DNA from 3 places in the Enterobacter cloacae complex sp. 394I7 genome. Region 1 is predicted to be linked to each of the others. Evidence: predicted binding sites of a transcription regulator. Region 1 holds the regulator's gene; each other region holds the start of a gene.

Region 1 (10,568 bases):
AAAATCTGGTAAAACACCTGATCGTTAACCCATTGCGGGCCATTGTCCGGGTAATCGACGGCAAACTGCTCCAGCCGGGCCGGCGGAAAACGGCTAAACCCCTGCGGGGTAAACCACAGCTGGCGGTTATTCCACAGCAGTTTAAAACTGTAGCGACGACGCGGCTGTCCACGGGTTAAATCGATGTTTGCCCGCCACGCCGTGATCCCGGGCTGCGGCTGGCTGCGCTGCTTATGCATTTTCAGCGCGGTCTCTTCGTTATCAATTTCGGCGCGTAGCGTCACGCGTTCAGGCTGATTTTCCCCCGCCAGCCAGAGCGTAATCACAAGGTTGTCTTTGTTTTGCTTAACAAATGGGGCAACCGGAAGGTGCCAGGCGTTTAACATCACGAATCCCCTTTGATGAAATTGACGTCACCTTGCCACAGGGTGGTTAAGGTTAGCTCATCATGACGAGGTTTATTGAGGGAGGAGGACGGGGGAGGAGGCATCAGCGTGAGCGGATGCCTCCTTCCAGTCCCTCTGCGGGGAGAGGGACGATTACTGTGCCTGCGCCAGCTGACGGTCGCGGCGGCATTTGAACATCCAGCCCAGCAGCAGCAGGACGATCCACGCACAGCCCACGTAAAGGGAGATACGGGTATCCGGATGATAGCCAATCAGGGCGATGATAAAGACCAGGAAGACCAGACCGACAGCGGTTGTCACCACCCCACCCGGCACTTTGAACTTCAGCGCTTTCGCCTCTTCCGGTGACAGACGGCGACGGAACGCAATCTGTGACAACAGGATCATGATCCACACCCACACGGTCGCGAAGGTCGCCAGCGACGCAATCACCAGGAACACATTCTCCGGCATGATGTAGTTCAGGTAGACCGACAGCAGCAGGGCTACGGTCATCACCATTACCGTCACCCACGGCGTGCCGCGACGAGAGGTTTTGGCAAACACCTTAGGCGCACTGCCCTGCTCCGCCATTCCGTGCAGCATGCGGCCCACGCCAAAGACGTCACTGTTGATTGCCGAAAGCGAGGCGGTCAGCACCACAAAGTTCAGGATGCTGGCGGCAAACGCGATGCCCATATGCTGGAAGGTCAGCACAAACGGGCTGCCGTTAGTGCCCACCTGGTTCCACGGGTAGATGGACATAATGACGAACAGCGTCCCCACATAGAACACCAGAATACGCATTGGCACTGAGTTGATGGCGCGCGGAATGGATTTCTCCGGGTCTTTCGCTTCCCCGGCGGTAATGCCGATAATCTCGATCCCGCCGTAGGCAAACATGACCATCTGCAGCGACATCACCATGCCGAGCCAGCCGTTGCTGAAGAAGCCGCCGTTGCTCCAGAGGTTATGAATCCCCGTTGGCTGACCGCCGTTGCCGATACCCCAGATGATGATCCCGAAGCCCGCGATAATCATGATGATAATGGTGGCAACTTTGAAGAAGGAGAACCAGAACTCCAGTTCACCAAACACCTTCACGCTCATCAGGTTGACGGCACAGATGATCAGCACCACGCTCAGCACCCAGATCCAGTGCGGAACCGCGGGGAACCAGACGCCCATGTAGATGCCAAAGGCGGTAACGTCGGCAATGGCCACAATCAGAATTTCGAAGCAGTAGGTCCATCCGGTGATGAAGCCCGCCAGCGGGCCTAAGTTTTCCTGCGCATAGCGCGAGAACGAACTGGCAGACGGATTGTGAACCGACATCTCCCCGAGGGCGCGCATGATAATATACGCGGCCACGCCACCGATGATGTAGGCCAGCAGAACGCTGGGACCGGCCATTTTAATGGCATCTGCCGAGCCATAAAAAAGACCGGTACCGATAGCGGATCCCAGCGCCATAAAGCGAATGTGGCGGGTGCTGAGTCCACGTTTGAGTTTGTTAGTGCTTTCCATTTAAATCTTGCCATTCAACTCGAAAAAAACAAAAAACCACGGGGCCTTAAGCCCCGTGGTTAAACAGTTTGTTGCCGTTGATTAATGGGCGTTCGATGCGACCTGACGCCCTGCAGCACGATCCCAGATAATGGCCAGAACCAGTACAACAACGGTAGGCATCAACCAGGCCAGGCCTTGCTCGGACAGCGGCAGACGCTGTGTCCAGGCTGGCAGTATTTGCGCAAAGGCGGATGCTTTAATCCCGTCAAGGATACCAAAAATCAGGCTGATAAACATGGCTGGCGCAATAATTCGCGACGAGTTGTTCCACCACGGGCGGGTGAAGCTCAGCACCACCAGCACGATACACGGCGGATAAATGGCCGTCAGCACCGGGATAGAGACCTGAATCAGGTGGCTCAGACCGAGGTTTGACACCGCCATGGAGAAGATGCCCAGGATAAAGACCAGCGTACGGTAAGAGAGCGGCAGATACTGAGCAAAGAACTCAGCGCAGGCGCAGGTCAGCCCCACGGCGGTGACAAGGCACGCCAGGAAAATCAGTACCGCCAGCAGCAGGCTACCCGCACCACCAAAGGTGTGCTGTACGTAAGCATGGAGGATCGCCGCGCCGTTGGCATTTTGATCGACCAGTATGGCGCTATCTGAGCCCAGGCGGAACAGCGCCAGGTACAGCAGCGTCAGCCCCACACCGGCCATCAGGCCAGCCCAGATGGTGTAGCGAGTCAGCAGACGCGCTTCCGTCACGCCGCGGGAACGTGCGGCATTCACGATAACAATACCAAACACCATTGCGCCCAGCGTATCCATCGTCAGGTAGCCGTTCACAAAGCCGTTGGAGAACGCGGCGTTTTTATAGGCGTCCATCGCATCGCTAATCGGGCCTGCGGGCCAGACGATGGCCGCAACCGCCAGCACAATCAGCGCCACGATTTTCAGCGGAGCCAGGAAGTTACCCACGGTATCCAGCAGCTTGCCCGGATAGAGGGAAACCAGAATCACAATCGCGAAGTAGATCAGGCTGTAGATAAACAGCGGCATCGCGCCATCGCCAGTGAGCGGGGCAATCCCCACTTCGAAGGATACGGTCGCGGTACGCGGGGTCGCAAACAGCGGGCCAACGGCCAGATAGCAGACGGTCGCCAGCAGAATGCCGGCCACTTTGCCAATCGGGGTGCTGAGGCTATCAACGCCACCACCGACTTTCGCCAGCGCGACGACGGTCAGTACCGGCAGACCCACAGCAGTAATCAGGAAACCAAACGCAGCGGTCCAGACGTGTTCACCCGCCTGTAAGCCAACCATTGGAGGGAAAATGATGTTGCCTGCGCCAACGAACAGCGCAAATGTCATAAAGCCCAGCGCGATGATGTCACGCGATTTTAAGTGATGGGTCATAAAACCTTACTGCCTGTGGATGTGGTGTTGAAAACATTGAGATTTTCGCTATCCCTGACGGGACGATACAGCGGAAAATTTGCTCAATTTCAGCGGGATATGCTCCCGTCCTGGCGTGGAGAAGAATAGTTTTTCGATTTACCACGCAAATACAGTCGGTATGACAGTATCTGGGGCGCAATTTAAACGCTTATAACGTTTAAAGGCAAGATGGGATCGTGAAACCAGAACAATATGCCAGCATCAAAAATCAGACCAGCACAATACGCTAATTATAAGAAAAACCCATGGCTAATCATGCGAACAAAAAACAGCCAGCCGTATAATATTCAGCCGCGTTTCGCTTGACTGCAAAGCAAACGGGCCAGCAAACGCTGGCCCGTGGAAAGGTAAACTGACACGCCTGTCGTCAGGCGATCTTTTTGGCAATTAATCGTTCCGGGATAACGAAACTGAAGCGGGTTCCCTTACCCAGCGTGCTTTGAATATCGAGACGGCTTTCATGATGATTCACCGCGTGTTTCACAATAGCCAGCCCCAGACCGCTGCCGCCGGTCTGCCGTGAGCGCGCTTTATCCACCCGGTAGAAGCGCTCGGTCAGACGCGGGATGTGTTCAGGTGCGATCCCCGGCCCGTTATCCTCTACGCTGAACTCAGCGCCCGTTGGCGTGTGCTGCCAGCGCACCACGATATCCGTCCCCGCTGGCGTATGATTCACCGCGTTATACACCAGATTGGAAATGGCGCTGCGCAGCTCATCTTCGCTGCCAAGCACCTTGAGCGTGTTGTCGACCTCGAAGGTCAGCTGATGCATTTTATGGCTTAACGTCTGCGCTTCGCGCTCCACCACCCGCAGCATCATCGGCACATCAATGGTGTCATTCAATGCCAGCGAGGGGGCGGCCTCAATTTTCGAGAGCGTCAGCAGCTGTTTCACCAGCCCTTCCATACGGTGCGTTTGTTCACGCATCGTATGCAACGCCTTCTCGCGCGGCGCGCCTTCCAGCGTTTGCTCCTGCATCATCTCCAGGTACCCCTGAAGCACCGTCAGCGGAGTGCGTAATTCGTGGCTGACGTTGGCAAAGAAGTTGCGTCGCGCCCCTTCCAGCTGGTGCATCTGGGTGACATCACGGGCAACCATCAGCCACTGCTGATCGCTGTAAGGCATCACTCGGATTTCCAGATGGCGCCCATTGTTGAGCTTCAGGTTGTGGGGGCGGGTAAAATCACGCTTTTTCAGGTACAGCGTGAACTCGGGATAACGCAGAAGATTGAGGATGTTCTGGCCATTATCGTCCGGCCAGCGCAGGCCCAGCAGCTGTTGCGCGAGGCCGTTACACCAGAAGATCGTCCCTTCTTCGGTCGTCAGTATTACAGCATCCGGCAGCGACTCAGCGCCGCTACGGAAGCGTTTGATCAGGCTTCCCAGCTCCCGGCGCCGCTTTTTGTTACGCATCTGCATCTGGTGCAGACCGTACAGCAGCGGCTCCCAGCTTCCGCTTCCCGGCGGAGGCGTCATACTTCGGTCAACCCATAGCCACCAAGAGAGGCGCAGCAGGTTCCAGAAATGCCAGATCAGAAGCCCGGTAACCGACGCCAGCAGAAACCACGGCAAATATCCAAGAAAGGCCCCCAGAATGAAGGCCGGAATACAGCATAAGATCAGTTCAAAGACGAGCCTTTTCCATGACAGACGTTCCAGCACGCGTCACACTCCTGTCATTGTTCAGAAACGGGTTGAAAAACGATAACCCGTGCCGCGGACCGTCTGCACCATGCGATCGTGGCCGCTCAGTTCCAGCGCTTTTCGCAGGCGGCGGATATGTACGTCAACCGTCCGGTCTTCGACATACACGTTAGTTCCCCAGACGTTATTCAGCAACTGTTCGCGGCTGTATACGCGCTCCGGGTGAGTCATAAAGAAATGCAGAAGTTTAAATTCGGTAGGCCCCATATCGAGGGGATTTTCACCGGTCATGACGCGGTGTGAGGTAGGGTCAAGGCTCAGTCCCTGCATCTCAATCACCTCTTCCACCGCCATCGGTGAAATGCGGCGCATCACGGCTTTAATGCGGGCAACCAGCTCTTTCGGTGAGAACGGTTTGGTAATGTAATCGTCCGCCCCCGTTTCCAGACCGCGTACGCGATCCTCTTCTTCACCGCGCGCCGTGAGCATCACAACCGGTATGTCGCGGGTTAGCGCTTCACGTTTCAGGTGTTTGATAAACTGCAGCCCGGAGCCGCCAGGCAACATCCAGTCGAGCAGAATCAGATCGGGCCAGGGTTCATTCAGCTGGTTCACCGCGCTGTCATAATCTTCCGCCTCAACCGGCTGGAAGCCATTTTGCTCGAGCACGAAGCACACCATTTCACGAATCGGAGCTTCATCTTCTACGACCAGAATACGTCTCGCCATACTTTGCCCTGTTTTATCTTATTTAAGTTACAAGTTTGTAATGCGGCGTCATTATGCGTCAGATTTATGACAGATTTATGAAAAACAGTACCACTATAAAGGGCAAACTGTTGTTTTATTACAGCGGTTATTTTCTGTTCCCTGACAGTTTATAATCCTGCTTTCTCTTTTTCGCCACGGATCAGCAATGCGCATACTACACACCTCTGACTGGCATCTGGGTCAAAATTTTTACAGCAAAAGCCGGGCGGCTGAACACGAAGCGTTCCTGAACTGGCTGCTGGATACGGCCCGCTCTCATGAGGTGGACGCCATTATTGTGGCGGGCGACATCTTCGATACCGGCTCGCCCCCCAGCTATGCGCGCGAGTTATATAACCGTTTTGTCGTCAATCTGCAGCAAACGGGCTGTCATCTGGTGATTGTTGCCGGCAACCATGATTCCGTCGCAACGTTAAATGAATCCCGCGATATTCTGGCGTTTCTCAATACTACCGTGGTGGCCAGCGCAGGACATGCGCCGCAGCTCCTGAAAAAGCGCGACGGGACGCCGGGTGCGGTACTGTGTCCGATCCCATTTTTACGCCCGCGCGATATTGTCCAAAGCCAGGCGGGGCTTTCCGGCGCTGAAAAACAGCAGCATTTGCTGCAGGCTATCACCGACTATTACCACCAGCAGCATGCCCAGGCCTGCGCCCTTCGCGGTGACCAGGCGATTCCGGTGATTGCCACCGGGCACCTCACCACCGTTGGGGCCAGCAAAAGCGACGCGGTGCGTGACATTTATATTGGCACGCTGGATGCTTTCCCGGCACAAAACTTCCCGCCCGCGGATTATATTGCCCTCGGGCATATCCACCGGGCGCAGGTTATCGGCGGCTGCGAGCACATTCGCTACTGCGGCTCGCCCATCTCGCTGAGTTTTGATGAGACCGGCAAAGCCAAAAGTGTCCATCTGGTCAGCTTTAGCGACGGCAAGCTCAGCGCCGTTGACACGCTGGAAGTGCCCGTCACCCAGCCGCTGGCGGTGCTGAAAGGCGATCTGGACGCCATCACCGCCCAGCTTGAACAGTGGCGCGGCGTGGAACAAAACCCGCCGGTCTGGCTGGATATTGAGATCGCCAGCGCCGACTACCTGCATGATGTGCAGCGTAAAATTCAGGTACTCACGGAAGACCTGCCGGTAGAGGTGCTGCTGGTGCGCCGCAGCCGCGAGCAGCGCGAGAAAATTCTGCTCGGCGCTCAGCGCGAAACGCTCAGCGAGCTCAGGGTGGAAGAGGTCTTTGAACGCCGGCTCTCCCACGAGGAGATTGACGACGCGAAACGCGCACGGCTGAACGAGCTGTTTTCGCACACCCTGCATGCCCTGAACGATGAGGAAGAAAACGCATGAAAATCCTCAGCCTGCGTCTGAAAAACCTCAACTCACTGAAGGGTGAGTGGAAAATCGATTTTACCGCGGAGCCGTTTGCCAGCAACGGACTGTTTGCGATTACCGGGGCTACCGGCGCAGGGAAAACGACCCTGCTCGACGCCATTTGTCTGGCGCTGTATCACGAAACGCCGCGCCTGCAGAAAGTCTCCCAGGCACAAAACGATTTGATGACGCGCGACACGGCCGAATGCCTTGCTGAAGTTGAGTTTGAAGTCAAAGGTATTGCCTATCGCGCTTTCTGGAGTCAGAACCGCGCGCGAAATCAGCCCGACGGTAATCTTCAGGCCCCACGCGTCGAGCTGGCACGCTGTGAGGACGGTAAAATTCTGGCCGACAAAGTGTCGGATAAACTGGAACAAACGGCCGCCCTCACCGGGCTGGATTATGGCCGTTTTACCCGCTCAATGCTGCTCTCTCAGGGGCAATTTGCCGCCTTCCTCAATGCCAGACCTTCCGACCGCGCCGAACTGCTGGAAGAACTGACCGGAACCGAGATCTACGGTCAGATTTCCGCCATGGTGTTTGAGAAACACAAAGCCGCACGTAACGCCCTTGAGGTGTATGAAGCACAGGCTGCAGGCGTCGTGTTGTTGAGTGAAGAACAACAGCAGCAGTTACAGCAAAGTTTGCAGGCACTTACTGACGAAGAAAAAACGCTGCTGGCGCAACAGCAGAATCAACAGAAAGATTTTCAGTGGCTTACGCGCAATGACGAGCTTATACGTGAGCAGCAGCGCGTTGCCACCTTGCAGCAACAGGCGCAACAGGCACTGACCGAGGCTGCGCCCGAGCTGGCAACGCTCCAGCTTGCTCACCCCGCCGCCCAGCTGCGTCCACTGTGGGACAGCCAGCAAGAGCAAACCACCCGGCTGGGGCAAACGAAGCAGCGCATTGTTGAAGTAAATGCTCGCTTACAAGCAAAAACCGCGCTGCGCTCGCGTATCCGTAATACGGCCCAGCGTAGCCATGCACAACTGCAGACCGACCTTACGGCGCTGGCACAGTGGCTGGCAGAGCACGAGCGGTATCGTCAGTGGGGCCAGGAGATAGCAGGCTGGCGCGCCCATTTTGCACAGCTGAATCGCGATAAACATCAGATCGCCACGCTTTCCACGCGCATTGCTGAATTACGCCAGAAGCTGGCAGAGATGCCGGAAAACGCCCTGACGCTCACGGCTGACGAGGTCAGCGTGGCGATGGAGCAACAGGCTCAGTCACGGACTTTCCGCCAGCGGCTGATGTCGCTTCAGGCCCGTTATCTGCCGCTGCAACAACGTCTGCGCCAGAACGGTGAAAGCCTGCAGAAAGCCCAGGCAGAGCAGGTAAAACTCAATGAAACGCTGACGCTGCGCCGCCAGCAGTACAAAGAGAAAAACCAACATTATCTGGATCTTGAAACGCTCTGCAGACAGGAAGAGAAGATTAAAAGTCTGGAGGCAGAGCGTGCGCAGCTGCAGGCAGGACAGCCCTGCCCGCTGTGCGGCTCAACCTCGCACCCGGCGGTCACTGCCTATCAGGCGCTGGAGCTGAGTGCCAACCAGCAGCGTCGCGACCAGTTAGCCAAAGAGGTCGCTGCGCTTAAAGATGAAGGATTGTTAGTTCTCGGTCAGGTGAATGCCCTGACCCGGCAGATCCAGCGTGAGACAGACGACGCTCAGACGCTCTCTCAGGAGGAGCAAGCGCTCACTAAAGAGTGGCAATCGGTTTGCGCGTCCCTGAATATCACTCTGAATATTCAGGAAGATATTGCCCCGTGGATGAACGAACAAGAGCAGTATGAGCGTCAGCTTTACCAGCTGAGCCAGCGTCTGACGCTGCAGCAACAGCTGAATGAACAGGACGCGCAGGCGCGTCAGTATCAACAGCAGCTGACGGCCACGCGCCAGGCGCTGGAAACAACCCTGCTTACGCTGTCACTCAACGTCCCGGAGGAAGGCACAGAGGCTGCCTGGCTGAACGAACGTGAAACCGAGTTCGCACAGTGGCAGGAAAAACAGACTCAGCATGGCGTCATGCAGGAGCGCATGACGGCTCTGATGCCGCTGCTCGACACCCTGCCCGCCACAAACGACACAGAAACCGAACCGGCCATTCCTGATAACTGGCGCGAAACGCACGACGAATGCGTTTCTCTTCAGAGCCAGCTTGCCACATTGCAACAGCAGGAAAGCCTCGAAAGCGAGCGGCTGCAGCACGCCACGACGCACTTCACCGCCGCACTGACCGCAAGCTGCTTCGCCGATCGGGAGGCCTTTCTGGCTGCACTGCTTGATGAAGAGACTATCCGCCGTCTTGAACACCGTAAGCAGACCCTGGAAAACCAGCTTCAGCAGGCAACCGCGCTGTTCGCACAGGCAAACCAGCAGCTGCAGGCTCATCAGACGCAGCGACCGGAAGGGCTGGAACTCGACGCGCCAACCCTGCAGTTGCAGCTACAGCAACTCGGGCAACAGCTTCGGGAGAACACCACTCATCAGGGTGAGATCCGCCAGCAGCTTAAACAGGACAGCGATAACCGTCAGCACCAGCAGGTGCTCATGCAGCATATTGAAGAGGCCGCGCGGCTGGCCGATGACTGGAGCTATCTGAATTCGCTGATAGGTTCCAGCACCGGCGACAAGTTCCGTAAGTTTGCCCAGGGGCTCACGCTGGATAATCTGGTCTGGCTTGCCAACCAGCAGCTAAATCGCCTGCACGGGCGCTATTTGCTGCAGCGCAAGGTCAGCGATGCGCTGGAACTCGAAGTGGTGGATACCTGGCAGGCGGACGCGGTGCGCGATACCCGTACCCTCTCCGGCGGCGAAAGCTTCCTTGTTAGCCTGGCACTGGCGCTGGCGCTTTCCGATCTGGTGAGCCACAAGACACGCATCGATTCGCTGTTCCTGGATGAAGGCTTCGGCACGCTCGACAGCGAAACGCTGGATACCGCCCTGGATGCGCTCGACGCGCTGAACGCCACCGGGAAAACCATTGGCGTGATTAGCCACGTCGAGGCGATGAAAGAGCGGATCCCGGTGCAGATCAAAGTGAAGAAGATTAACGGGCTGGGGTATAGCAAGCTGGATAAGGTGTTTGCGGTGGAGTGAGGGTGCCCTGCATAAGGGCACCCTCATCCCGCCCCTCTCACGTAGGGAGAGGGAGAATGGCTATAGCGGCCAGAGCCACGCGGCGCCGCGCACGCCGCTGGAGTCCCCGTGCACCGCTTTGCGGATCGGGGTTTCACACTCGCCGCCGAAGACCCACTGCTTCAGCAGATTCGGCACCGTGGCATATAAACGGTCGACGTTGCTCATCCCGCCGCCGAGCACAATCACGTCAGGGTCAAGGATATTCACCACGTGCGCCAGGGATTTCGCCAGCCGCATTTCATAGCGGCTGAGAGCCAGCTCAGCCACCGGATCGT
Region 2 (10,568 bases), on a different contig from region 1:
GGCCGCGCCTGCCCACCAGGCGCGTTACCTGCAGCTCGCCGCCGAACTCAAGCCCCTGCTGGCGGATATCGACGGGTTTATTGATATCGAGCGTTTTCAGAGCCTGACCACCGACGGCAAAATTCTCTCCCTCTCCTGGTGGCGGGATGAAGACGCGGTCCGCCGCTGGAAGCAGAACGTCTTTCATCAGGCGGCGCAGAGGGAGGGGCGGGAGGCCATCTTTACCTACTACCGCATTCGGGTGGCGCAGGTGGTGCGGGAATACGCCTCAGAAACCGGAGGGCATGCGGATGTATGACGTTCATGTGATTTTCGACGCTACGCCAGGGGAACTGGCGCGATTTGGCCAGCTGCTGGGGTGTAATGGTGTGGGGCTGGAGGGCGGCGGCGTGTTTGGTACCGAGGCCCATTTCCTGGTGGAAGAGGGCGAAAAAGCCCGTCGCGTGCTGCTTGAGGGCGGGTTTAACGTCCGGTCAGTCCGTAAACCGCTGATCAGAAAACTGCAGCAGGCGCGTCCCGGTGAGCTGGGCGAGATTGCCGCGGCGTTAGCGGCTCACGGTGTGTCTGTACTGACCCAGTACAGTGACCATGCGAATCACCTCATTCTGCTGACGGATAATGATAAGCTGGCGGCAGAGATCACCAGACCATGGGCAGTCAATGCTTAAGACCCGTTTACCCCCTGACAACAGCGCGCTGCTGGAGCAGGCCATGGCGGCAGTGGCCGCCGCCATGGCGGATCCGTCGCGTGTGAAAATGCTCTGTGCGCTGATGGATGGCAGGGCATGGACCGCCACCGAGCTGAGCGCGGCGGCGGATGTCGCCCCCTCCACCGCCAGCGGGCACCTGACCCGTCTGCTGGACGGAAAGCTGATTACCTGTCTGTCACAGGGGCGGCATCGCTATTACCGCCTGGCAGGACACGACGTGGCGGAACTGGTCGAGCAGATGATGGGGCTGTCGTGGAGCCGCATCACCCCGCCGGAAACCTCCGCCCCGAAAGCCCTGCGTGAAGCCCGCACCTGTTACGACCATCTGGCAGGGACGGTGGCCGTTCAAATCTATGATTTTATGCAGGCGCAGGGCTGGCTGGAGACGGACGGGTCAGCCCTGACCGTGTATGGACGCGAACAGTTCCTGACGCTCGGTATTTCATTAAGCACCAATCCGCGCCGTAAGGCCTGCTGTGCCTGTCTTGACTGGAGCGAGCGGCGGTTTCATCTTGGGGGCGAGGCGGGCGCGGCGCTCCTCGCGTACCTGGACAGCAACGGCTGGATCCAGCGGGTGGCGGGATATCGGGACGTGGTGGTCACCGCGTCGGGAAACGTTGCGATTAAAAAACGTTTTAGCCGCTAAATTCTCGGCGGTCTGATGCCCTTTCCCCACCGGGAGAGGGCATTCGTCTTTCGCAATTCCTGCTCTTTTGTCTCTCGTTTCTTGATACTTATCCTGGTAACTATTATCTTGACCGCGTGTTACGAGAGGATATCCCATGCGTGAAGAAGAACTGTTTAGCCGCAGACCGATGGGGATGCGGATGGCCATGATCGTGCGTCAGTGGCGCGCCGTGATTGACGACGCCATTCTCGAGACCGGGTTAACCCAGTCGAGCTGGACGGTGATGATGCAGCTTCAACAGCTTGGGGATAACGTCTCGGTGAGTGAACTGGCGGAGGTGCAGGGTATTGAACTGCCGCCGCTGATGCGCACGCTGACACAGCTGGAAAAACAGGGTTACCTGTTACGCACCGTATCGCCTTATGACAAGCGTATCCGGCTACTCACGCTGACGCCGGAGGGGAACGCCGTACTCAGGACGCTCTCCCGGGTGATCGAGACATTTCAGGCGCGCGTATCGCAAAACATCGCGCCGGAGCATCTCGATATTTTCAGCGCCACATTGAATCAAATCGCCTGCAATTTGCGGAAAATCCGCGAAGAAGATAACAAGACCGAAAAATAATGACTCCTGAACAAAAGTTTGCCCGCTGGGTAAGGGTAAGTATTGCCTCTTTCCTGCTGATGTTTGTCTACTTTGTCGTCGCGGACATCTGGATCCCGCTGACGCCGGACTCCACCGTCATGCGCGTGGTGACACCGGTTTCTCCGCGCGTCTCCGGTTACGTGGCGGCTGTCCATGTACACAACAACAGCCAGGTGAAGCGAGGCGACCTGCTGTTTGAGCTGGATGACACGCCGTTTCGCAATAAAGTGGAAGCAGCGCAAATCGCGCTGGAGCAAGCGCGTCTTTCTAACGAACAGCTGGATGCGCAGATCGCGGCCGCACAGGCCAGCCTGAAAACCGCCGTGCTGACCGCGCGTAACGACAAGGTGACCTACGATCGTTATCAGAAACTCAGCACGCTGCAGAACGTGTCGCAGGCGGATCTGGATAAAGTCCGGACCACCTGGCAGAGCAGCGAGCAGTCCGTCAGTTCGCTGCAGGCGAACATCCGTAACCTGCGCATTCAGCGCGGTGAGCGGGAAGAACACCGCAACGTCACCCTGCAGAAATACCGCAACGCGCTGGATGAAGCGGAACTGAATCTTGGCTGGACGAAGGTTTACGCCCAGGCGGACGGCACGGTCAGTAACCTGCAGCTCAGCCCCGGCTATTACGCCTCCTCCGGCTCGGCCGCGCTGGCGCTGGTGAATAATCAGGCCGATATCGTGGCCGACTTCCGCGAGAAGAGCCTGCGCCATACCCATCAGGGAACCGATGCCGCCGTGGTGTTTGACGCCTTCCCGGGACACGTCTTCCGTGCGCATGTGACCAGCAGCGATGCGGGGATCCTTGCCGGACAGGAGGCGGTGAACGGCGAGCTGTCCGAGCCAGAAACCTCCAACCGGTGGGTTCGTGATGCCCAGCGTATGCGAATCCACGTGGCGCTGGACGAGGCGCTGCCGAAGCAACTTCCGACCGGTGCGCGTGCCACCGTGCAGCTCTATAACAGCGAAGGGCCGTTTGCGCGCTTCTTCTCCGGGATGCAGATCCACCTGGTGAGCCTGCTGCACTATGTCTATTAACACTCTGGCGCGGGTGTTTACCCCGCACGGCAACATCGTCTATACGGCAAACGACTTTCGCCAGACCCTGCGCATCGTCTTTGCCGGCATGATTGCGCTGAGCATTTCGAGTTTTTACAACACTCACTACGGCGTGTTTTTCGTGGTCTACCCCATCATGCTGCTGTCGCTGGTACCGGTCTTTAACCGCCACGTGGCGAAGCAATTTATCTTTAGCGCCTCGCTTAACTGCGTTGAAATGGTCATTATCATCGGCTATCTGTCGCAATGGCCGGTGATCATGACGTTAGTCGTGTTCGCCCTGTACGTCATGCGTTTTCGCTTTATGAGTAAGGGACCGCTGTTTCTGTTTGGTTCGATGGGCGTGGTCTGCCAGAGCGTGATGCTCAACTTTATGAGCTATCCCACCACCGACTGGCATACGCTGCTGTTTTCCAATATCGAAGCGAGCGTTATGGCGGTGTGCCTGAGCGCGCTGATGAATTACCTGCTGCCGGACGTGGAGCCGCGCAAGCCGCCGCCGCTGATTGAAAAAGATGACGCCCGTGTGCGCCACGAGTCGCTGCTTTCCGGGACCGTTGCCACCCTGATTTTCGTCATCTTCCAGATAAGCGACCTGAGCGACTCACTTTCCGCGCTGATGGCCGGGGTATTGATTCTGTTTCCCATGCACTATCGCGGCGCGGTGATGAGTTCCCTCTGGCGCGTGGTCGGCGTGGTGCTGGGCTGCCTCTACATTCTGGTCGTCCAGCTTATCCTTTACGATCACAGCAGCCATATGCTGCTGATGATGCCGCTTATCGGCCTTGGGCTGGCATTTGGCGCGCGGCTGCACGTGATGGAGAAGGTCGGCGCCGGGGTCGGGTTTTCCAGCATCACAACCATCGGCATTATGTTCGGGCAGAACATGCACCCGGACAGCGACCTGGTGTTCAGCGATCTCTATCGCATATCCTCGGTGACCTTTGCGCTGGTGGCGACCCTGACAATGGTCTTCCTGGTGCATTTGATCCTCAATCGCTTTGCCCCTACGCGCTATGTGATCGCGCCGCCTGAGGCGAATTAATGCGCGAGCACGGCAGGCAATTGCGAGAGTAAAAACAGGATCAGGCCAATCGTCCCGCCCACCAGCGTGCCGTTCACACGGATGAACTGCAGGTCTTTGCCGATGTTAAGCTCAATCTGGCGCGACATATCTTTGGCATCCCAGCTCTTGACCGTGTCGCTGATATGCCGCGTGAGGAACGCGGCAAAATCCGGCGCTACGCGGTGCGCCGCCTGCTCCAGATGCTCGTTCAGCGATGCCTGCAGGCTGGCATCGTTCGACAGCGTTTCACCAAACCACAGTCCGGCGTTGGCGATGCGCTGCCTGACGCGCGAGTCCTCGCTTTGCATATCCGCTTTCAGCCACTGACGCAGGTCGGCCCACATCTCGCCCAGATAACGGTTAAACGCCTCGTCGTTCTTCAGGTAGTGCTTGATGTTATCGGCTTTGGCGGCCATTTCCGGATCGTTTTTCAGGTTGTCGATAAACTTCAGCGTGGCGCGGTCAAACGCCTGGCGGATCTGGTGCGTGCGGTCGTGGCTGATATCATCCAGCAGCGTATTCACCGCATTCGACACCATCTCCGCACTCTGATCGCCGAGCCACTCGGTAGGCAGTACCATGGCCTTGCGTGGATGCTCGGTCTTCAGCCAGTGCACAATCTGGTCGGCGATAAAGTCCCGCGTGCTGTCACGCTGGATAAGCGCGATCAGGCGGTTGATGATGGCGTCCAGCAGCACCTGATGGCGATTGTTCCGGGTCATGCTCTCCAGCATCACCGCGCTGGTTTCGGTGAAGTCGACCTTGTCGATGGCCTTGTGCACCGCCCGTTTGAGCAGCCGCTGAATGCGTCCGTCGTCGGTCAGTTCAAGAAAACCGCTCATTACCTGAATCAGATGCAGCCCGACGCGCCGGGCGTTGTCGGGCTGGCTGAACCAGGTGCCAATCATCTGTGCCGGTTCATAGCGGCGGATCAATGCCACCAGCGACTGGGTATCGAGAAACTTTTCCTGCACGAACTGACCCAGATTGTCGCCAATGCGGTCTTTGTTGCGCGGAATGATCGCCGTATGGCGTGAGATAAACGGAATGGGCACCCGGCGAAACAGCGCGACGACGGCAAACCAGTCCGCCAGTGCGCCGACCATCGCCGCCTCGGCAATGGCCTTTACGCCGCGCACCCAGAAGGTTTGCGGCAGGAACAGGGTGGTGATAAACGCCGCGGCGGCAATCAGCAGCAGCGACAGCGCCAGCAGCTTGGCGCGTTTAAGTTCAGCTATTTTTTCCATGGCTTAAGAATAGAGGGAGGCGGGAAGAAAATGCAAAAAACGCCACACGACCCACCCACCAAACGCCATCAGCACCACGCCAGCGGTTCGCTCAATCAGCCAGAGTGAACGGCTGAGCGTCCGCTGAACCACGGGCAAGCCCATCAGCGACACCAGCGCTAAATCCCAGACCAGCACCACCATTACCATCCAGACACCGCAGGTTGACTGCTGAAGCAGCGTGACATCCGGCCCTAACAGCGCCGTCATGAGCGCCAGATAAAAAAGCGCATTCTTCGGGTTTAACAGTGCCGAACCAAGCCCCAGCAGGATTTGCTTACGCAATGAGGGGCACCGCTGATGAGTCTCATTGAGCGCAAGCGTCTGCGGGCGGCTGCGCGCCAGCCGCGATCCAATCCAGAGCAGGTAGAGCGCGCCGGATAATTCGATAAGGGTGAACAGCCACGAAAACGTGCGCAGGGCACTCCAGCCGATAATCACCAGCACAATATAGAGCGCGTTACCCGCGGCGATACCGAGGCACAACCCGGCACTGCCGCGCAGCCGGTAACGCGCGGCGTAACCGACCAGCAAAAAGAAATCCGGACCGGGGCTTAACAGGGCTACAAAATGCGCCAGCGCCAGGGCGAGAAAAGCGGAAGGGAAGAACAGTTCCATCGTGACCTCCAGAGCAAAAACGGAGATCACCTTACGGCGTTACGTATCCTGATTATTGTCTGATATTGATCGGCCCGTCGCGTACTGGCGAGGCGTGGCGGCCGTGTAGCTGACGAAGGTTTTATGGAAATGGCTCTGGTCGGCAAACCCGCTCTGGTAACCGACATCGGCGAGACCATCTCCCGCACGCAGTCGCGCTTTGGCGTATTCCACGCGAGAGATGCTAAGAAAGCGTCCTGGCGTCAGGCCTGTGTCCTGTTTAAAGGTGCGGATTAACGTCTCTTTGCGCAGTGAAAATCGCCGGGCAAGGTCGTCAAGGGAAGGCGGAGCGGTGAGGTTCGACAAAAACGCCTCTTGCACCTGCTGACTCAATGAATGGGGCTTATCTGTACGGCCTGTAGAGGGGGGAAGGGCGCAAAGCAGTGCGTTCAGGGAGGCCGCGGTCATGTTCTCAACCACGTCAAGATAATGATTAAACAGCGCTTGGTCGCGAATGACCTGCAGTGCCAGCGAAAGGTCAGTGTCGATATACAGCATATGGTAGCTGCGTGGCTGCCCTGCCACCGGGTTGCAGCTGTGGGGAGCATGCGCCGGGATGACGATGATGTCGCCAGGGGTCAGGATATACTCCCTGTCATGGACTGTGCAGCACGTCTGGCCTTCCATGATTGCGCCAATGGAGAGCTGTGGATGACAATGACGTTTATACGCCTGGGTGCTCTGCCACGTGCTGCGCAGCTCGTGGCCGCAGGCGCGATGAAAGGTCTGGCGGATGTGTCGGGTCTCGGTCATGGGGGACTCCTGTCAGGAACGTTTTTTATACCATGCCCGCGCGACATGTTGCAGTACCACGCTAAGAACCTTCCGGATATACCCAACTTTACGTCCATCGCCAGTCATATTGTCTACCCTTAATACCCTAAGCGGTAAAACAAGGAGATTCGACATGGCTTACCAGACAGTAAATCCTGCCACAAACCAGCTCATCAAAGAATATCCCTCCCATACCGACGCGGATGTTGAAGCGGCGCTGAAGGCGGCCGATGCGCTTTACCATTCGGACTGGGCAAAAGGCGACATTAACCAGCGCCTGCCGGTACTGCGTAAACTTGCGGACCTCATCGACGAACGTACGGAGGATCTGGCCAAAATTGCCAGCAAGGAGATGGGTAAGCTCATTGAGCAGAGCCGCGGTGAAGTGAAACTGTGCGCGCAAATCGCCCGCTACTACGCGGATAATGCCCAACGGTTCCTCGCCCCGGTGAAGTACGACTCCGAACTCGGGGAAGCGTGGGTCGAGCACCACCCTATTGGCGTGCTGATGGCCGTTGAGCCGTGGAACTTCCCTTATTACCAGCTGATGCGTGTCCTCGCCCCGAACCTGGCGGCCGGTAACCCGGTGATCGCCAAACACGCCAGCATCGTGCCGCACTGTGCAGAGACGTTTGCACATCTGGTGCGTGAGGCCGGTGCACCGGAAGGGGCGTGGACCAACCTGTTTATTTCGTCGGATCAGGTGGCGAACATCATCGCCGACGATCGTGTACAGGGTGCCGCGCTGACCGGTTCCGAAAAAGCGGGCAGCGTGGTCGCGGCGCAGGCGGCGAAGCACATCAAAAAATCGACCCTGGAGCTGGGCGGTAACGACGTCTTTGTGGTGCTGGATGATGCCGATCTGGAGAAGGCCGTGAAGACGGGCGTGAATGCCCGATTCAATAACGCCGGCCAGGTCTGTACGGCGGCGAAGCGTTTCATCCTGCATGAGAAGATTGCGGATGCCTTCCTCGCGAAATTCACCGAGGCGTTTAAGCAGGTGAAGATTGGCGATCCGCTGGACGAGAGCACCACCCTGGGGCCGCTGTCCTCTCAGGATGCGCTGGACACGTTGACCAGACAGGTCAACGAGGCGGTGAAAAACGGCGCGACGCTGCATTACGGTGGCAAACCGGTGCAGCGTGACGGGTGCTTCTTTGAGCCGACGATCCTGACGCATATCTCGCGCGACAACCCGGCCTACTTCGAGGAGTTCTTCGGCCCGGTGGCGCAGATCTATGTGGTGAAAAATGATGACGAAGCGGTCGCACTGGCGAACGATTCCCACTATGGTCTGGGCGGCGCCGTGTTCAGCAAGGATATCGAGCGGGCGAAGAAAATGGCGTCGCGTATTGAGACCGGCATGGTGTATATCAACTGGCTCACCGATACCGCGCCAGAGCTGCCGTTTGGCGGCGTGAAGCGATCCGGTTACGGACGCGAACTGTCGGACCTGGGGATCAAAGAGTTTGTGAACCAGAAGCTGGTGGTGGTGCGTAAGTAACTCCGCGAATAAAAAACCTGCCATCCGGCAGGTTTTTTTTGGGTTATTGCACTTCAATCTTGTCCCAGCCGCTTTTGAACATGCAGCTGTCGACTAAGGTATCCCGGCGATATTCATTCGCGTCTTCAACCGTGTAGCTCGTGGAAATATCCTTTTTCTTTTTCGATTTGTCCATTTTTTCCGAGCTCGAACCGGTCACAACATTGTCCGGGGGCAGAGCAATCAGGGCCTGTGCTTCGCATTCCGTGAGCCTTTTATTCATCTCAGCGTCACTGACTCCCGGTTTCACCCATTTATACTGGACGCAACCGGTGAGCAGAAGCGTGATGCTCAGAACGCAAAGCGCGGTAATGCGGTGTTTCATCAGAAGGTGACTCCACCGCCTACATATGCGCCGTCGATCAGCGTGTGGCCAGGACGACCGTCTTTGCCGTCAACGCTTACGTGACGATAACCCACTTTCAGCGTCACAGGCGTGACTGGCGTCCAGCTCACACCGCCGTTGGCTTCCACGTAGTTTTTCACGCTGTTGTTCAGACCTTCTGGTGCGGCATACCCTTCGCCAAACACGTGGATGCTGTCCGTCAGCGCAACGTTAATACCGCCACCGATGGGGAATGCCACGCCGTTATCGCCTTTTTTCGGGCCAAGGTAGATTGCTTTGGCACCGGCATTCAGCATCACCGGGCCCACTTCCAGGTTGTAACCGGCGCCAACGCCACCTGTTTGCGTGCCGTCGTCAGTGTTTTTGAGCCAGTTGCTTTCAAGGTACACGCCGGATGAGGATTTACCCATTTCCAGATTAAGGTTAGTAAAGTTTTTACCTTGCTCAATCGTGCCGCCCATAGCCAGTGCAGAACCCGACAGGACGGTCAGAGCAGAAAGAAGAAGAACATTCAGTTTTTTCATGTTTTATGCCTCGTCATTAATTTCATCTGAGGCCACCTTAACAAGCGATGTTTATGACTGCAAATGTGATTAAGGTCGTGTTTTTATGCTGTTTTTGTTAATGACTGGCTTTTGGAATGTTGCTTCCATGTTTAGTTATCGCCGGGTCAATATGTATTACCTGGACGTTTAGGACAGGTTTAGTTTTTTGACTAAATAGACACTGAACGAGACAGAGGATAACCGTTTGACATGAATTAATTGGCTTTCTAATAATTTCCAGAAACATTTCAAATTTTACACTTTGTGGTTTAGTTTTACATTTCTGGCGGTTCATGCGCCTGCAATTGCCTGCCCGCGTATCTCTGCGGTGTCATTTTCCTGACACGTTTGTTCTTTACGTTGTTGGCTTCACTTTCTGGATACTAACAATATGAAAAGAAAAATTATTCCTGTGCTTATCGGTTGTGCGCTCTCTTTCTCTGGCCTGGCGGCGCAGCCCACGGCCGAACACTATGTTGTCAGCTTCCCCGAAGGCACGCGCGTGAGCTACAGCGGCGCGTTTGCCGGTGCGTTCCCGAAGGGACTCCCGGTCGGGATTGGCTCTGGCCTGCTGTTTATCGGTAAACAGGGCGATACCCTGACGTTTGCGACCGTGACCGATCGCGGTCCGAATGCGGATTCGCCGAAAGTGGGGAAAGACGAAGCCAAAATCTTTGTCACGCCCGATTTCGCTCCGCTGCTGATGACGATTCGCGTACAAAATGGCAAAGCGGAGGCCGTCGATGCGCGCCCTCTGCATGACGATAAAGGCGAGATCAACGGTCTGCCGCTGCAAAGCGGCGTGATTGGCTCGACCAATGAAGTGGCGTTCAGTGACACGTTAAAGGTGCTGAAGGGCGACAATCGCGGGCTGGATACGGAAGGTATCACGCCGGACGGTAAAGGCGGTTACTGGCTGTGCGACGAGTACGGTCCGTTCCTGATTAACGTCGACAGCAAAGGCAAGATCCTGGCGATTCACGGTCCGCAGGCGGCGGAAGGCGAGAAATCCATCGCGGGCGGCTTGCCGAATATTATTAAATGGCGTCAACCAAACCGGGGCTTTGAAGGACTGACCCGTATGCCGGACGGGCGTATCATTGCCGCGGTGCAAAGCACGCTGGATATCGACGGCAAAAGCAAAAAACAGGCGCTGTTTACCCGCCTGGTGAGCTTCGACCCGGCGACCGGGAAAACCGCGATGTACGGTTATCCCATCGACAGCGCGGCCTACAGCAAAAACAGTGACGCCAAAATTGGCGATATTGTGGCGCTTGATAACCAGCACCTGCTGCTGATTGAG
Region 3 (10,568 bases), on a different contig from region 1:
CGAAACAGGCAAAGCCGCTGCCCTCCCTCCAGCACATACCAGCTGGCACTCTCCTGAGACGCCAGGGATAAGGCCTGAAGCTCTGGCTGAACCACTCGGGAAAGATGGAAAGATTGTTCATACAGCTTGCCGAGGTAAAGCAGACGTGGGCCCAGCGCATAATTGCCGTCTTCATGCCTGACGACGTAATTCATCCGTTCAAGAGAATTCATCAAGCGGTAAACCGTGGTTTTGTGATAACCCGATAGCTGTGCCAGCGCGGTCAGCGTCAGGCTCTCATCTCCAGGACGGAAGCAATCCAGTAAAGCCAGCGCTTTTTCAACCGCTACAACGCCTTCATTCCCCATCATTATCTCCTTGTTAGCCCGGCAGTGAGTGTACCTCAAATTTTGTGAGTCACTTCGTGTTTACATCACAAACGCCATCTCGGGTCTGGCTAAAAGGAAAGCAACACCGCTATAGTTGTTTTGCACTGTACACCTGCATTGTACTTAGTAAAACAATATGGAGGCATTCATGTCCGTTACTGAAAAAAAACCGATTAATCGCCAGTTTGATCGCGTTTCTGCCGAGGACGTTCGTCGGGCTGCCGAGTATCAGGCCGCTATTCTGGCCGACGTGGCCGGTCGCCGCGGTACGCTTCATGGCCGCATCAAACCGCTGGCCCCACACATGTCCGTTGCGGGTCCGGCCATCACCGTTGAAGTCCGTCCGGGTGATAATCTGGCGATTCATGCCGCGATGGCGGTGGCGCAGCCCGGCGATGTCCTGATCGTCGATGGCAAAGGCGACCTGAGCTGCGCGCTGCTTGGGGAAATCATGGCCACTCAGGCTCAGGCGAGCGGCATTGCGGGCATTATTATTGACGGCGCTGTACGTGACGCCGATACCTTAAGCAAAGGTCACTACCCTGTCTTTTCTGCCGGTCTGAACCCCTGCGGCCCGACAAAGCTAATTTCTGGTCGGGTTAATCATCCCATTTCAGTCGCCGGGGCGACGGTTCAGGCCGGGGATCTGGTTGTCGCGGATATCGACGGCGTGGTAGTCATCCCGCGCGATGAGGTTCAGGAAGTTATCGCGCTGGCAAAAGGAAAGCTGGAGATGGAGACCCGACGCCTTGCCGCCATCCGTGAAGGCGATTTACGTCCACACTGGCTTGATGACGCGCTGCGTAAGGCAGGTATGTTAGATGACGGGGAGACGCTGTGATGGGGGGCAAAGACGTAGTTCTGGTTACCGGAAGCGACCTGGCGGAGCAGGCCATGGTGATGTTGCAGGGCTTTGAGGTGGTGTTTGCGGGCCGCCAGCCCACAGAAGATGAACTGATCGCGCTGTGTGAACGACACAATCCTGTGGCGATTCTGGTACGTTACGGCAAGATTACCGCGAAAGTCATGGATGCCGCCCCCGCTCTGCAGGTTATTTCCAAGCACGGAAGCGGGATCGATGTGATAGACCAGACGGCAGCGGCCGAGCGCAACATCGCCGTCCGCGCTGCGCCAGGTGCAAACGCGGCGGCAGTGGCTGAACATACCTGGGCGCAGATCCTCGCCTGCGCAAAGTCGGTGGTGCCTCTGGACAAGCGCCTGCGAGACGGGCACTGGGATAAGGCGACGCATAAATCCATTGAACTGGAGGGCTTAACGTTAGGGCTCATCGGATTGGGTGCTATCGGCTCGCGTGTGGCACATATTGGTCACGCATTCGGCATGAAGGTGCTGGCTTACGATCCCTATGCTAAGTCCATGCCTGCCCTGTGCGAACGCGCAGAAACGCTGAAAGGACTTCTTTCCCGTTCCGATGTCATCTCTTTGCACTGTCCGCTGACCGATGAGAATCGGGGGATGATCAATAGCCAGACGCTCGCACACTGCAAGCGGAACGCAATTCTGGTAAATACGGCACGCGGCGGACTGATCGACGATGAATCGTTACTGGCGGCGCTCAGGGATGGCACGCTGCACAGCGCAGCGCTGGACAGCTTTACCCACGAGCCGCTGACGGCGCCGCACCGCTGGCAGTCCGTAGAAAACGTGGTTATTTCACCGCATATTGGCGGCGTTACCGCAGCGTCATATATCAAGATGGGGACCGTGGCCGCGAGCAATATTCTTGCTGTAACAGACGTAACCACCGTCAGCCCGTAAAGCCATCTGTGACGAGTGGCAGTGCTCTTATGTCACTTGTCTTCTGCCAGCGCCTGAGCGCACGCCCAGGCACTTGCCCATGCCCACTGGAAATTGTATCCGCCGAGCCAGCCGGTCACATCCATCACCTCACCAATAAAATAGAGCCCCGGCACGTTGCGCGCTTCCATGGTGCGTGAGGAGAGTTCATGGGTGTCGACCCCGCCAAGCGTCACTTCCGCCGTGCGGTAGCCTTCGGTGCCGTTGGGCTGCACCCGCCAGGCTGTCAGCGTCTCAACCAGCACCTCCTGTTCGCGGCTGTTAAGCTGCTTGAGCGACACATCGGGGATCTGACCCAGCACCTGCAAACATTCCACCAGACGTTTTGGCAACTGCATGGCCAGCGTGTTTTTCAGGCTTTGATTCGGGTGCGCCGCGCGTTGCTCGTTGAGGAAAGCCTCCAGGTCGCATTCGGGTAGCAGGTTAACCGTGACAAACTCCCCCGGCTGCCAGTAGCTGGAGATTTGCAGTACCGCCGGGCCGGAAAGACCACGGTGGGTAAACAGCAGATTTTCACGGAACACCGTACCGTCTTCAGCCGTAATGACCGACGGAACCGAGACGCCAGAAATCGTCTGGAGCTGTTCCAGCAGGGGCTTATGCAGGGTGAACGGTACCAGCCCCGCACGGGTGGGCAGCACGTTCAGGCCAAACTGTTCGGCAATCTTGTAGCCGAATGGTGAAGCACCGAGCCCCGGCATGGAGAGGCCACCGCTGGCAATCACCAGGTTATCGGCGCTGACGCTTTCCCCGTTTAACTGCAGCGTGTAGCCCTGCTCATCGCGGGACACCTCCAGCACTTCCGTGCGCAGGCGCATTACCACGCCGCCCTTCTCGCACTCGGCCACCAGCATATCGACAATCTGCTGGGCGGAGTCATCACAGAACAGCTGGCCCAGCGTCTTCTCATGCCATGCGATACCGTGCTTACCCACCAGGTCGATAAAGTCCCACTGGGTGTAACGCGCCAGGGCCGATTTGCAAAAATGACGGTTCTGGCTCAGATAAGCTGCGGGTTCGACATAGAGATTTGTAAAGTTGCAGCGCCCGCCACCGGACATCAGAATTTTACGTCCTGGCTTTTTACCGTTATCCAGCAACAGCACGCGACGACCCGCCTGTCCGGCCATCGCCGCACAAAACATACCCGCCGCACCGGCGCCAATTACCACGGCATCAAACCTTTCCACGTCAAAATCCTCTTCGTTAACTGCCGCGGATTGTAAAGTTTCCTCTGTGGTCACACCAGCGCAATTAACCGAGATATCAGTCATATACTTGAAATATAAAATATATTTCTTTACCTAACGCCAACAAAGCCGAAGTTATATCAAAAAAAAGCTATATTTCACTTTGCCCGCCGCGCATTTGTCCTGGATAATGCGCCGCGTTCATGTCCTCAAAATGGCGTAACGTCCTATGCTACATTTGTTTGCTGGCCTGGATTTACATACCGGGCTTTTATTATTGCTTGCTCTGGTTTTTGTACTGTTTTACGAAGCGATCAACGGCTTCCACGACACTGCAAACGCAGTAGCAACGGTTATCTACACTCGCGCAATGCGATCGCAGCTCGCGGTTGTTATGGCGGCGGTATTTAACTTTTTTGGTGTTCTTCTGGGTGGACTGAGCGTTGCATATGCGATCGTGCATATGTTGCCAACGGATCTGCTTCTCAACGTTAGTTCTGGCCATGGCCTCGCTATGGTGTTCTCAATGCTGCTTGCTGCAATTATCTGGAACCTCGGTACCTGGTATTTCGGCCTGCCTGCATCCAGTTCTCACACCCTCATCGGCGCGATTATCGGTATTGGGTTAACGAATGCCCTCATGACCGGTACCTCGGTTGTTGATGCGTTAAACATCCCGAAAGTGCTGGGAATTTTCGCCTCACTGATTGTCTCCCCTATCGTGGGTCTGGTGGTCGCAGGCGGATTGATTTTCATCCTGCGTCGTTACTGGAGCAATACAAAAAAACGCTCCCGTATTCACCTGACGCCTGCAGAGCGTGAGAAGAAAGACGGCAAGAAAAAGCCGCCATTCTGGACGCGGATTGCCCTGATCCTTTCCGCTATCGGCGTTGCCTTCTCTCACGGCGCGAACGACGGTCAGAAAGGCATTGGTCTGGTAATGCTGGTACTGATTGGCGTCGCACCGGCGGGATTCGTGGTTAACATGAACGCCTCCGGTTACGAAATCACCCGTACCCGTGATGCGGTGAACAACGTTGAAATCTACTTCCAGCAACACCCTGAGCTGCTGAAGAAGGCAACCGGCGTTGACCAGTTGATCCCTTCTCCTGAAGCAGGCGCTACCACTGCGCCGGGCGAATTCCACTGCCATCCGGCAAACGCGATTAACGCGCTGGAACGTGCCAAAGGCATGCTGGGTAATATCGAAAGCTACGACAAACTGTCCGTTGAGCAACGTGGTCAACTGCGTCGCATTATGCTGTGCATCTCTGATGTCACGGATAAAGTGGCGAAGCTGCCAGAAGTGAATGCTGACGACCAGCGTCTGCTGAAGAAACTGAAAGGCGATATGCTCAATACTATTGAGTACGCGCCAATCTGGATCATCATGGCTGTCGCACTGGCTCTCGGTATCGGTACGATGATTGGCTGGCGTCGTGTGGCGACCACCATCGGCGAGAAGATCGGTAAGAAAGGCATGACGTATGCGCAGGGTATGTCCGCGCAGATGACGGCGGCGGTTTCAATCGGTCTGGCGAGCTATACCGGTATGCCAGTTTCGACCACCCACGTACTCTCCTCTTCCGTGGCAGGGACCATGATTGTTGACGGCGGCGGTCTGCAACGCAAAACCGTGACCAACATTCTGATGGCCTGGGTATTTACCCTTCCGGCCTCTATCCTGCTGTCGGGTGGGTTGTACTGGATTTCGCTGAAGCTTATCTAATCGGCAGAACGCGATAAAAAAGCGGCTCAGGAAACTGACCCGCTTTTTTTATGCTCAGTGCCAAATCATCAAGGCAATCATGCTGACCACAACCAGACCACACAGAGCGCTGGTTAAAATGAACTGACGGCGAAGACGCTCGCAACGGCGAATAAACTCTTCATCGTGGTGATCGCGATAGCGCTGGTAATAGATATACCCTACCAGACGCATCTGCTTGCTGGGCTGTCCGTGCGAGGTGAAGAACCCTCCACCGTCCACATACTGATAAAGCAACGGATCGCAACCACGAAGTACCACTAACAGCGCACGTAACGATGAGAAGTAGCGCGCCATATTCACTATGCAAACCACGCATAACGCCCAAAACAATGCGACGGTGCTAATCATACATCCTCCCCGGCGTACGCCCACGAAGCAAGGCCTCTGAGCTACCGCACTCCAGTGCCCTGACAGACAGTTCAGTGAAAGAATGAACAAAAGTCGATCCGGTTCGCGTTTTAATATCCGAACGGCTCATTAAATAGTGTAGGAGATCCGTTAATTTTTTTGCCACAAGGTTAATCGTTATCAACACCAAAGCTTGAAAAATATGTTTTACTGGGCCGTAATGAAAGCATCAGACGACGGCTTTTCCATTTAGTCATCGATAACTTAAGGAAGGAGTAACACTATGGCTTACAAACACATTCTCATCGCGGTAGACCTCTCTCCGGAGAGTAAAGTGCTGGTTGATAAAGCGGTATCCATGGCACGCCCTTACAACGCGAAAGTTTCTCTTATCCACGTTGATGTGAATTACTCCGACCTCTATACCGGTCTGATTGACGTCAATCTCGGTGATATGCAGAAACGCATCTCTGAAGAGACACACCACGCCCTGAGCGAACTGTCCACCAACGCGGGCTACCCTATCACCGAAACCTTAAGCGGCAGCGGCGATCTGGGTCAGGTGCTGGTTGATGCGATTAAGAAATACGATATGGACCTGGTCGTTTGTGGTCACCACCAGGACTTCTGGAGCAAGCTGATGTCTTCAGCGCGTCAACTGATTAACACCGTTCATGTGGATATGCTGATTGTTCCACTGCGTGACGAAGAAGACGAGTAAGTCTGCTTTCCCTCTCCCAAAGGGAGAGGGAACCGTTCGAGCCTCTTTCCAGCGCGGGTTGGGGTGACGGCATCAAACCGCACACCCTAACCTTCCTGTTCCGGCGTCCCCGAATAAATATCAAACCGGTGCCCTTTGGTAACCACCGCATTGGCCGTGGCCACGTCCGCCAGCGGCGGCGCATAGTCCGGGCGTTTCACCACCACGCGCTTCGTGGCTAACTGACGAGCAGGCACCAGCAAACCATCCGCGTCTAAATCCGGCCCGACCAGCGACTGGAACACCCGCATCTCTTTCTTCACCAGCGCGCTTTTCTGCTTATGCGGGAACATCGGGTCGAGGTAGACCACCTGCGGACGCGGAGTGATATCGGTCAGGGCCGTCAGGCTGGAGGCGTGAATCAACTGCAAGCGTGCCTGCAGCCACAGTCCAATCTCCGGGTCGGCATAGCCGCGCGTCAGCCCGTCGTCGAGCAGCGCGGCCACGACCGGATTGCGCTCCAGCATCCGCACGTGACACCCTACCGAGGCCAGGACAAACGCATCGCGCCCTAAACCCGCCGTGGCATCTACCACGTCCGGAAGATAGCTTCCTTTGACGCCAACCGCTTTGGCAACCGCTTCACCGCGACCGCCGCCGAACTTGCGCCGGTGCGCCATAGCGCCCCCCACAAAATCGACAAATATCCCGCCGAGCCTGGGTTCGTCACGCTTACGTAATTCCAGATGCGCCGGCGTCATCACCAGCGCCATCAGGTTTTCATCATCATGCTCCAGCCCCCAGCGGGCGGCCAGAACAGATAAGGCGCCGTCTCCGGCGCCTGTTTCATCGACTAAACAAATCTTCACGTAACGGTTAGCCTTTAATTCCGTAGTGCTCAAGCATCGCATCCAGCTGCGGCTCGCGGCCACGGAAGCGTTTGAACAGCACCATTGGCTCTTCAGAACCGCCGCGCGTCAGGATGTTATCAAGGAACGACTGGCCGGTTTCACGGTTGAATATGCCCTCTTCTTCAAAGCGAGAGAACGCATCCGCCGCCAGCACGTCGGCCCACAGGTAGCTGTAATAGCCTGCCGCATAGCCGCCCGCGAAGATATGGCTGAACGCGTGCGGGAAGCGGCCCCAGGTTGGGCCAGGAATAACGGCGACCTGCTTTTTGATCTCGGCCAGCGTCTCGAGGATTTTCGCCCCCTGCTCCGGACTAAACTCGGCGTGCAGACGGAAGTCGAACAGGCCGAACTCCAGCTGGCGCAGGATAAACATCGCCGCCTGGTAGTTTTTCGCCGCCAGCATTTTATCCAGCAGTTCTTTAGGCAGCGGCTCGCCAGTTTCGTAATGGCCGGAGATGAACGCCAGCGCGTCCGGCTCCCAGCACCAGTTTTCCATAAACTGGCTTGGCAGTTCGACCGCATCCCATGGCACACCGCTGATACCGGCAACGCCTGCGGTTTCGATGCGGGTCAGCATATGGTGCAGGCCGTGACCGAATTCGTGGAACAGGGTAATCACTTCGTCATGGGTAAACAGCGCAGGTTTGCCATTCACCGGACGGTTAAAGTTACAGGTCAGGTACGCCACCGGCTTCTGCAGGGAACCGTCCGCTTTGCGCATCTGCCCGACGCAATCATCCATCCATGCACCGCCGCGTTTGTTCTCGCGAGCGTACAGATCCAGGTAGAAGCTCCCGCGCAGCTCGTTCTTCTCGTCATACAGTTCGAAGAAGCGCACGTCCGGATGCCAGACGTCGATGTCGGTACGTTCTTTGGCGGTGATCCCGTAAATGCGTTTAACCACTTCAAACAGACCGTTAACGGCTTTGTTTTCCGGGAAGTAAGGACGCAGCTGCTCATCGCTGATGCTGTAAAGGTGCTGTTTCTGTTTTTCACTGTACCAGGCGATATCCCACGGCTGCAGCTCATCGACACCGTATTCCGCTTTCGCGAAGGCGCGCAGCTGTGCCAGCTCTTTCTCGCCCTGCGGACGCGCACGTTTCGCCAGGTCAGTCAGGAAATCGAGGACCTGCTGTGGATTTTCCGCCATTTTGGTGGCGAGGGATTTGGAGGCGTAGCTCTCAAAGCCCAGCAGCTGTGCCAGCTCGTGACGCAGCGCGAGGATTTCAGCCATCACCGGGCTGTTATCCCACTTACCGGCATTCGGACCCTGATCGGAAGCGCGGGTGCTGTACGCACGGTACATCTCTTCGCGCAGCGCCTGATTGTCGCAGTAGGTCATGACCGGCAGGTAGCTCGGGATGTCCAGGGTTAAGAGGAAGCCTTCCTGCTCTTTCGCTTCGGCCTGCGCTTTCGCCGCCGCCAGCGCGCTTTCCGGCATACCGGCCAGCTCGGCTTCGTCGGTAATCAGCTTCGTCCAGCCCATGGTCGCGTCCAGCACGTTGTTGCTGTACTGGTTGCCCAGCTCAGACAGACGGGCCGCAATTTCACCGTAACGGGTCTGTTTCTCTTTCGGCAAACCAATGCCGGAGAGTTCGAAATCACGCAGAGCGTTATCGACCGATTTTTTCTGCGCGGTGTTGAGTTCGGCATAGTGGTCGCCATCGCGCAGGTCGCGATAGGCTTTGTACAGCCCCTCGTGTTGACCAACCCAGGTGCTGTACTCAGAGAGCAACGGCAGGGTTTGTTCATACGCTTCACGGAGTTCCGGGCTGTTTTTCACTGAATTCAGATGGCTTACCGGGGAGAAGAGGCGTCCCAGCACGTCATCCACTTCGGCCAGCGGCTGACACAGATTTTCCCAGGTGTACGGCGCGCCCTGCGCCACCACGCTTTCTACCGCCGCACGGCAGTTGTCCAGCGCCTGTGTTACGGCTGGAACCACATGCTCAGGGCGGATTTTAGAAAACGGTGGCAACGAAAAAGGCGTCAGTAATGGATTGGTCATAAACGCTGTCCTGTTGAATAAGATGAATGAAGCGCGCATCCGGCGCTGTGCATATGCGATCTAGAATGGGGATAAGTGTAGAGGATTTCAATGCCAGACGTTGCGCTTTCGCGGCAGGATAAACTTTTCTGTATACTGTGGCGATACGCTCTATTTTTGCCCGATGGCGCTACGCTTATCAGGCCTACGTTTACTACCTGGAACACATTCATTCATGCTCAGTTATCGCCACAGCTTTCACGCAGGCAACCACGCCGACGTCCTTAAACACACCGTTCAGAGCCTGATCATTGAATCACTCAAAGAGAAAGATAAACCGTTTCTCTATCTGGACACCCACGCGGGCGCGGGACGTTATCAGCTGAGCGGCGAACATGCCGAACGCACCGGGGAATACCTGGAAGGGATCGCCCGCATCTGGCAGCAGGACGACCTGCCGGCAGAGCTGGAGCCCTACATTGGTGTGGTGAATCATTTTAACCGCAACGGCCAGCTGCGCTACTACCCTGGCTCGCCGTTGATTGCCCGCCAGCTGCTGCGCGAGCAGGACAGCCTTCAGCTGACCGAGCTGCACCCAAGCGACTTCCCGCTGCTGCGTTCTGAATTCCAGAAAGACAGCCGCGCCCGTGTGGAAAAGGCGGATGGCTACCAGCAGCTGAAGGCCAAACTGCCGCCGGTATCCCGTCGCGGTCTGGTGCTGATCGACCCGCCTTATGAGATCAAAACCGATTATCAGGCGGTAGTGAGCGGTATTAACGACGGCTACAAACGCTTTGCGACGGGCACCTATGCCCTGTGGTATCCGGTGGTGCTGCGTGCGCAAATTAAACGCATGATCAAAGACCTGGAAGCGACCGGTATCCGCAAAATTCTGCAAATTGAACTGGCCGTGCGCCCGGACAGCGACCAGCGCGGCATGACCGCTTCCGGCATGATTGTGATCAACCCGCCATGGAAGCTCGAAGCGCAGATGAACAACGTGCTGCCGTGGCTGCACAAGACGCTGGTGCCGGCCGGAACGGGCCATGCCACCGTCAGTTGGATCGTGCCGGAGTAATCGCAGTCATCGGTGGAAACTATTGATTTCAGGTATACAATCGCGGCAATTCACGATTAAGGATAAAAGCTATGACTAAGCATTATGACTACATCGCAATCGGCGGCGGCAGCGGCGGCATCGCCTCCATCAACCGCGCGGCCATGTATGGCCAGAAATGTGCGCTGATCGAAGCCAAAGCGCTGGGCGGCACCTGCGTCAACGTGGGTTGTGTACCGAAGAAAGTGATGTGGCATGCGGCCCAAATCCGTGAAGCAATCCATATGTATGGTCCGGATTACGGCTTTGACACCACCATCAATAACTTTGACTGGAACAAGCTGATCGCCAGCCGTACAGCCTATATCGACCGTATTCATACCTCGTACGACAATGTGCTGGGCAAGAACAACGTCGA

Evidence for each region. The regulator PhoB, encoded in region 1, activates phosphate uptake and scavenging genes when phosphate is short. The targets are predictions, from matches to a motif close to CTGTCATAAAACTGNCNNAT.
Region 2: a site for PhoB is predicted at 9,594-9,613, ahead of AC2FAP_RS14760 (esterase-like activity of phytase family protein). Genes of this name have one in related genera too.
Region 3: a site for PhoB is predicted at 3,454-3,473, ahead of pitA (inorganic phosphate transporter PitA). Genes of this name have one in related genera too.

Annotation. Positions count from the first base shown of each region.
Region 1 is NZ_JBXWCR010000004.1:103,519-114,086, reverse strand. It holds gene malZ (maltodextrin glucosidase) at 1-386, opposite strand, end outside; gene proY (proline-specific permease ProY) at 540-1,913, opposite strand; gene brnQ (branched-chain amino acid transporter carrier protein BrnQ) at 1,995-3,314, opposite strand; gene phoR (phosphate regulon sensor histidine kinase PhoR) at 3,724-5,019, opposite strand; gene phoB (phosphate response regulator transcription factor PhoB) at 5,041-5,730, opposite strand; gene sbcD (exonuclease subunit SbcD) at 5,918-7,123, shown strand; gene sbcC (exonuclease subunit SbcC) at 7,120-10,251, shown strand; gene mak (fructokinase) at 10,312-10,568, opposite strand, start outside.
Region 2 is NZ_JBXWCR010000003.1:281,003-291,570, reverse strand. It holds gene AC2FAP_RS14820 (antibiotic biosynthesis monooxygenase family protein) at 1-298, shown strand, start outside; gene AC2FAP_RS14815 (amino acid-binding protein) at 291-668, shown strand; gene AC2FAP_RS14810 (ArsR/SmtB family transcription factor) at 661-1,356, shown strand; gene AC2FAP_RS14805 (MarR family winged helix-turn-helix transcriptional regulator) at 1,493-1,963, shown strand; gene AC2FAP_RS14800 (HlyD family secretion protein) at 1,960-3,027, shown strand; gene AC2FAP_RS14795 (DUF2955 domain-containing protein) at 3,017-4,093, shown strand; gene AC2FAP_RS14790 (DUF445 domain-containing protein) at 4,090-5,361, opposite strand; gene AC2FAP_RS14785 (LysE family translocator) at 5,365-6,018, opposite strand; gene AC2FAP_RS14780 (AraC family transcriptional regulator) at 6,058-6,810, opposite strand; gene AC2FAP_RS14775 (NAD-dependent succinate-semialdehyde dehydrogenase) at 6,965-8,335, shown strand; gene AC2FAP_RS14770 (hypothetical protein) at 8,379-8,699, opposite strand; gene AC2FAP_RS14765 (YfaZ family outer membrane protein) at 8,699-9,244, opposite strand; gene AC2FAP_RS14760 (esterase-like activity of phytase family protein) at 9,657-10,568, shown strand, end outside.
Region 3 is NZ_JBXWCR010000006.1:162,163-172,730, forward strand. It holds gene AC2FAP_RS19205 (IclR family transcriptional regulator) at 1-347, opposite strand, end outside; gene AC2FAP_RS19210 (RraA family protein) at 517-1,209, shown strand; gene AC2FAP_RS19215 (NAD(P)-dependent oxidoreductase) at 1,209-2,147, shown strand; gene AC2FAP_RS19220 (BaiN/RdsA family NAD(P)/FAD-dependent oxidoreductase) at 2,180-3,376, opposite strand; gene pitA (inorganic phosphate transporter PitA) at 3,606-5,105, shown strand; gene uspB (universal stress protein UspB) at 5,160-5,495, opposite strand; gene uspA (universal stress protein UspA) at 5,779-6,216, shown strand; gene rsmJ (16S rRNA (guanine(1516)-N(2))-methyltransferase RsmJ) at 6,303-7,064, opposite strand; gene prlC (oligopeptidase A) at 7,072-9,114, opposite strand; gene AC2FAP_RS19250 (23S rRNA (adenine(2030)-N(6))-methyltransferase RlmJ) at 9,329-10,171, shown strand; gene gorA (glutathione-disulfide reductase) at 10,243-10,568, shown strand, end outside.